One region of the Pseudomonas sp. Con_6 genome, then DNA from elsewhere that is predicted to be linked to it. Evidence: predicted binding sites of a transcription regulator. Region 1 holds the regulator's gene; the other holds the start of a gene.

Region 1 (3,338 bases):
AGAGCTACAAGAGCCGGCAAGTCGTGCGCGACGTCAGCCTGTCCATCGACAGCGGCCAGATCGTCGGCCTGCTCGGCCCCAACGGCGCTGGCAAGACCACGTGTTTCTATATGATCGTCGGCCTGGTCCAGGCCGATCAGGGCCGCGTGCTGATCGACGATCTGGATGTCAGCCACCAGCCGATGCACGGTCGCGCACGCGCCGGTATCGGCTACCTGCCACAGGAGGCCTCGATCTTCCGTAAGCTGTCTGTGGCGGACAACATCATGGCGATCCTGGAAACCCGCAAAGACCTGGACCGCGACGGTCGACGCAAGGAGCTGGAAAGCCTGCTGCAGGAGTTCCACATCAGCCATATCCGCGACAACCTTGGCATGAGCCTGTCCGGCGGCGAACGTCGTCGCGTGGAAATCGCCCGCGCCCTGGCCACCGCGCCAAAGTTCATCCTGCTCGACGAACCCTTTGCCGGTGTCGACCCGATCTCGGTCGGCGACATCAAGCAGATCATCCATCATCTGAAGGCCAAGGGCATCGGCGTGCTGATCACCGACCACAACGTCCGTGAAACCCTGGATATCTGCGAAACCGCTTACATCGTCAACGATGGCCAACTGATCGCCGAAGGCGATTCGGAAACCATCCTGGCCAACCAGTTGGTGAAAGAGGTCTACCTCGGCCACGAGTTCCGCCTGTAGGCCAAGTACCGGAGTGACTGAGCGCTGGCATTCAGCCATTATTGCGGCTTAATTGTTACAGCGCTCTAGGCAAACGCATCAATTTCAGGCATATATCTTGCTTAAAATTGGCGCCCCGCGCCGTGTAGTAGATGGCGCATGCGCGCCGGCGAATAAGGTGTTAAGCCCCAGCCATGAAACCATCGCTCGTCCTAAGAATGGGCCAGCAACTGACGATGACCCCGCAGTTGCAACAGGCCATCCGACTGCTCCAGCTTTCCACGCTGGACCTGCAGCAGGAAATCCAGGAAGCCCTGGAGTCGAACCCGATGCTCGAACGCCAGGAAGAAGGCGACGACTTCGATAACAGCGACCCCATGGCCGACAACGCCGAGAGCAAACCGGTCGCGGAAGCGCAGGAAAGCAGCTTCGAGCAATCCGCGCCCAGCGCGGAAAACCTCGAGGAAGGCGAATGGAGCGAGCGCATTCCCAATGAGCTGCCGGTTGACACCGCTTGGGAAGACATCTACCAGACCAGCGCCAGCAGCCTGCCCAGCAACGACGATGACGAGTGGGACTTCACCACCCGCACCTCCGCAGGCGAAAGCCTGCAGAGCCACCTGCTCTGGCAGTTGAACCTGGCACCAATGTCGGACACCGACCGGCTGATCGCCGTCACCCTGATCGACTGCATCAACAACCAGGGCTACCTCGACGAGACCCTGGAAGAAATCTGCGACTCCTTCGACCCCGAGCTCGACATCGAGCTGGACGAGGTCGAAGCCGTCCTGCACCGCATCCAGCAGTTCGAGCCCGCGGGCATCGGCGCACGCAACCTCGGCGAGTGCCTGTTGCTGCAACTGCGCCAACTGCCACCCAACACGCCATGGATGAGCGAGGCGCAGCGCCTGGTCAGTGACTACATCGACCTGCTCGGCAGCCGCGACTACAGCCAGTTGATGCGCCGCATGAAACTCAAGGAAGACGAGCTGCGCCAGGTCATCGAGCTGGTGCAGAGCCTGAACCCGCGCCCCGGCTCGCAGATCGAGTCGAGCGAGCCGGAATACGTGGTCCCCGACGTGATCGTGCGCAAGGACAACGAGCGCTGGCTGGTGGAGCTGAACCAGGAAGCGGTGCCGCGCCTGCGGGTCAACCCGCAGTACGCCGGCTTCGTCCGCCGCGCCGATACCAGCGCCGACAACACCTTCATGCGCAACCAGTTGCAGGAAGCGCGCTGGTTCATCAAGAGCCTGCAAAGCCGCAACGAGACGCTGATGAAGGTGGCGACCCAGATCGTCGAGCACCAGCGCGGTTTCCTCGACCACGGCGACGAGGCCATGAAGCCGCTGGTCCTGCACGACATCGCCGAGGCGGTGGGCATGCACGAATCGACCATATCCCGGGTGACCACACAGAAATACATGCACACCCCCCGCGGGATCTATGAGCTGAAATACTTTTTCTCCAGTCACGTGAGCACCTCCGAAGGCGGGGAATGCTCGTCCACTGCCATCCGCGCGATCATCAAGAAACTGGTTGCCGCGGAAAATCAGAAAAAGCCATTGAGTGACAGCAAGATCGCTGGTTTACTGGAGGCACAAGGCATCCAGGTAGCACGTCGCACCGTCGCCAAGTACCGCGAGTCCCTCGGTATCGCACCATCGAGTGAACGCAAGCGATTGATGTGACCTTCCCTGAGATGTGCCATCGCAATTCAGTGGCAGGCGCAACACCTGCCTCTTTATGCACGGCAACAAAGGAGAAGCAGTATGCAAGTCAACATCAGTGGACAACATGTAGAAGTCACCGAGGCCCTGCGTACCTACATCGGGGAAAAACTCGCCCGGCTCGAGCGCCACTATGACCGCATCACCAATGTGCAGGTGATCCTCAAGGTCGAGAAGCTGGAACAGAAGATCGAGGCGACCTTGCAGATTCCTGGCGGTGAAGTGGTAGCGAATGCAGAGCACGAAGACATGTATGCCGCCATCGACCTCCTGACCGACAAGCTCGACCGCCAACTGAAAAAACACAAGGAAAAACAGCAAAGTCTGCTGCAAGGTGCAGCCGCCCGCTGATCCCCCTCATCCATGATCCGACTTGAATCCATTCTGACCCCCGGCCGTTCCCTCGTGAACGTGCCGGGCGGCAGTAAAAAGCGCGTACTCGAACAGATCGCCAACCTGATCGGGAAGGAAGTTCCCGAACTGGACACCCAGGACGTGTTCAAGAGCCTGATCGACCGGGAGAAACTCGGCTCGACGGGCTTCGGCAATGGCATCGCCATTCCACACTGTCGCCTCAAGGGCTGCACCAGTCCGATCAGCGCGCTGCTGCATCTGGACGCCCCCATCGATTTCGACGCCATCGACGGCGCACCGGTAGACCTGCTGTTCGTGCTGCTGGTACCGGAAGCCGCCACCGATGCACACCTCGAGCTGCTCCGCCAGATTGCCAGCATGCTCGACCGCAAGGACGTGCGTGACAAGCTGCGCGCCGCCACCAGCAGCGCCGCCCTGTACCAGGTTGTCCTGGACGAACAGAACGGAAGCTGAGCCATGCGCCTGATCATTGTCAGTGGCCGTTCCGGATCCGGCAAAAGTACGGCCCTCGATGTCCTTGAAGACAATGGTTTCTACTGTATCGATAACCTCCCCGCCGGCC
Region 2 (3,338 bases), 1.9 Mb from region 1:
CACAGCTGATCGAACCGCCAGGTCGGAAACAGCGTCTTCTCCGCCACCGCACCGCCCACCCTGCGGGCGAATCCATCCACCAGGTTGGCATACCCCCACACCAGCATCCCGCCACGTTCGTACTGGATGCGCTGCGCCTCGTGCACCAGCGGCTTGCGCTTTTCCACGTCCGGCTCGGCCAGCGCCTGCAGGAACAGTTCGGAAAAACGCGGATCGTCGAAGTGGGTCTTGTTCGCCACCGACACCGGTGCATCGGCATGCAGTGCACAGGTCAGGAACGGCGCGCCGATGCTGCCGCCGGTGCTGAAGGTCCATTCGGTGTGCTGCGGGCCATTGAAGGTCGCCCCATCCACCTGGCGCACGGTGATGTCCACGCCCGCGCGGCGGGCCTGCTCGGCGAACACCAGGGCCGAGGACAGCGCCACGCCTTCCTGTTCGGCAACCAGTTCCAGCTTGAGGTTTTCCTGGCCGGCCTCGCGCAGCAATGATTTCGCCTTTTCCAGATCCTGGCGCCGTGGCGGGATGGTGTGGTCGAAGGTCGGGTCATTCGGCGCATACAGGTCGTTGGCCGGCCGCCCCTGGCCATTGAGCACCCGCGCCACCAGTTCCTCGCGATCGGCCAGCAGGCGAAACGCCTGGCGTACCCGCAGGTCGTCGAACGGCGCCTTCTGCGTGTTCATGTCCAGGCTCAGCCAGTTGCCGGTGACCGAGGTCAGCACCTGCAGGCGCGGGTCGTTCTCGATCAGGCGCAGGTGCTCGGCGGCCAGGGCGTTGGCCATGTCCAGCTGGCCGGCCTTGAGCGCGGCGAGGCGCGAAGTCTGGTCCTTGAAGCCGATGATCTCCAGTTCGTCGGCGTAGGGGCGGCCAGACTTGTAGTAGTTCTCGAACCGGGTGAACAGCGAGCGCTGGCCGGCGCTGAAGCTCTTGAACCGGTAGGGGCCGGCCCCCACGGGATTGGTTACCGGGTGATAGTCCACCGGCACGATGCCGCCGAAATTCACCCAGGTTTCCGGTAGCGGCACGAAGCCCGCGCCGTCCTTGAAGCGTACGCGCAGGGTGCGGTTGTCCAGTTTTTCCAGGTTGTCGCGATCGATCCAGTGCAGCAGCGCGGCGTAGGGCGAGGCCAGTTGCGGGTCGGTGAGGCGGCGGATGGAGAACGCCAGGTCGTCGGCATCGATGGTCTTGCCGTGGTGGAATTCCAGGTCCTTGTGCAGGCGCAGGGTCCACACCTTGCCGTCCGGGCTGACCTCGGCCTCTTCGGCCAGGGCCAGGCGCGGCAGCATGTTCTCGTCCCATTCCCAGAGCTTGCTGTACAGGGCGAAGCCGCGAACGATGCCGCTGCCCACCGGCTTGTGGGCGTCGAGGTTGCCGGCCTGGTTGCCGTCGAGAATGCCCAGGCGCAGGCGCCCGCCGTAGCGGGGGGAGACGTCGTTGCTCAAGGGCGCGGAGTCATCGCCGCAACCGGCGAGCAGGCTGCCGCCCAGGGCCAGGCCCCCGAGGGCGAGGCTGTTGCCGAGGAAGCGACGGCGGGTGAAGGGAGGGCGTTCGATCATGCGGGAGCCTCTGAGGGATGCGTTGCTGCGGGTCAGAGCAGGTTTCACGCCATCCGCGGCAGGGGCCCGGTTTTGCTGGGGTTAGCGGGAAAACCGGCGAGCAGGTGCGCAATCGGGTGCTGCTGGGGCAGCAGCTCATCAGCAATGCCACGTCCGATTACCAGCAGCACCAAACTGGTGAGAGGCGTAAATTAATTGCACCAAAAGAAAAATAATTTCCTTTCAGGAATTTCCGGGGGCGATTGCTCCAGATTCGGTAGCTGAATAAAACCCATTTGTTTTCAATCGATTGCGGAATTTTTTGCGCAATCTCGCGACTTGGCAGACCTCTTGCGTTGCAGCCCAGGCAATCACACCGCTCCGGAGCGAGGCTCCGCTGGGCACCCTGTGCCGGTGATTCCCGCTTGCGTGGAAACCGGCATTCCCATCGATTGGAGGCAGTGGGCAATGATCCGGTTTTCACCTGTGGTCCGCGGTACCTTGGGCCTTTCCCTGATGCTGGGCGCGGCGTCGGCATTCGCCGAGGACGCCACCCCGGCCATCGACAGCGGCGACACGGCGTTCGTCGCCCTGTGTTCGCTGGTGGTGCTGTTGATGATGTTGCCGGGCCTGGCGCTGTTCTATGGCGGCATGGCGCGGAGCAAGAACGTGCTGTCGATCCTCATGCAAGTGTTCTGCACTGCGTCGCTGGCGGCGGTGCTGTTCGCCCTGTACGGCTACAGCCTGACCTTCACCGACGGCGGCTCGCTGCAGTCGTTCATCGGTGGCCTGGACAAGCTGTTCCTGCGCGGCGTGGACAAGGACTCGATCACCGGCACCATCCCCGAATACCTGTATTTCCTGTTCATGCTGCTGTTCGCGGCGATCACCCCGGCAATCATCGTCGGTGCCTTTGCCGAGCGCATGAAGTTCTCGGCGGTGATGGTGTTCATGGCGTTCTGGCTGACCCTCAATTACCTGCCGATGGCCCATATGGGCTGGGGTGGCGGTTGGGTGTTCAACCTCGGCGTGCAGGACTTCGCCGGCGGCAACGTGGTGCACCTCAATGTCGGCATCGCCGCTCTGGTGGGCGCCTGGATGCTGGGACGCCGTCGTGGTTTCGGTACCCAGGCCCTGGCCCCGCACAACATGACCATGACCTACACCGGCGGCTGCATGCTCTGGGTCGGCTGGCTCGGCTTCTGCGGCGGCTGCGCCCTGGCGGCCAGCGGCTTCGCCATGCTGGTGATGGTCAACACCATGCTCGCCAGTTGTGCAGGTGCCCTGGGCTGGTTGATTGTCGAGTGGCAGTACCGTGGCCGGCCGAGCCTGTTCGGGGCGATCTCCGGGGCTATCGCCGGGCTGGTGGCGATCACCCCGGCCTGCGGTTTCGTCGGGCCCATGGGGGCGATCCTGCTGGGCTTCATCGCCGGTCCTGTGTGTGTCTGGTCGGTGGACAAGCTCAAGCCGATGATCGGCCTGGACGACGCCTTCGATGTCTTTGGCGTGCACGGTGTGGCCGGGATTCTCGGCGGTCTGCTGACCCCGGTGTTCGCCCTGACGGCGATCGGCGGCCAGGGCTTCGCCGAAGGTCGCGGGTTGATGGAGCAACTGGCGGTCAACGGCGGGGCGATCCTGTTCAGCATCCTGTTCTCGGCCGTCAGCAGCTGGGTCGCCTTCAAGGTGGCGGCGGCGTTGTGCGGTGGGTTGCGGGTGGATGAAGAGAGCGAGGTCGACGGCCTCGACCTCTCGGCCCATGGCGAGGTGGGTTACAAGTATTCCAGCTGAATCATCGTGATTGTCCAG

What was found. The regulator sigma-54, encoded in region 1, starts transcription at its own class of promoters, with help from an activator protein. The targets are predictions, from matches to a motif close to ANTGGCATNNANNTTGCTNT.
Region 2: AC5QPF_RS17550 (ammonium transporter) is a predicted target of sigma-54. The motif match lies at 1,871-1,890, and genes of this name have one in related genera.

What each region holds. Positions count from the first base shown of each region.
Region 1 is NZ_CM182011.1:5,871,187-5,874,524, forward strand. It holds gene lptB (LPS export ABC transporter ATP-binding protein) at 1-695, shown strand, start outside; gene AC5QPF_RS26485 (RNA polymerase factor sigma-54) at 869-2,362, shown strand; gene hpf (ribosome hibernation-promoting factor, HPF/YfiA family) at 2,444-2,752, shown strand; gene ptsN (PTS IIA-like nitrogen regulatory protein PtsN) at 2,765-3,229, shown strand; gene rapZ (RNase adapter RapZ) at 3,233-3,338, shown strand, end outside.
Region 2 is NZ_CM182011.1:3,950,282-3,953,619, reverse strand. It holds gene AC5QPF_RS17555 (ABC transporter substrate-binding protein) at 1-1,553, opposite strand, end outside; gene AC5QPF_RS17550 (ammonium transporter) at 2,001-3,320, shown strand.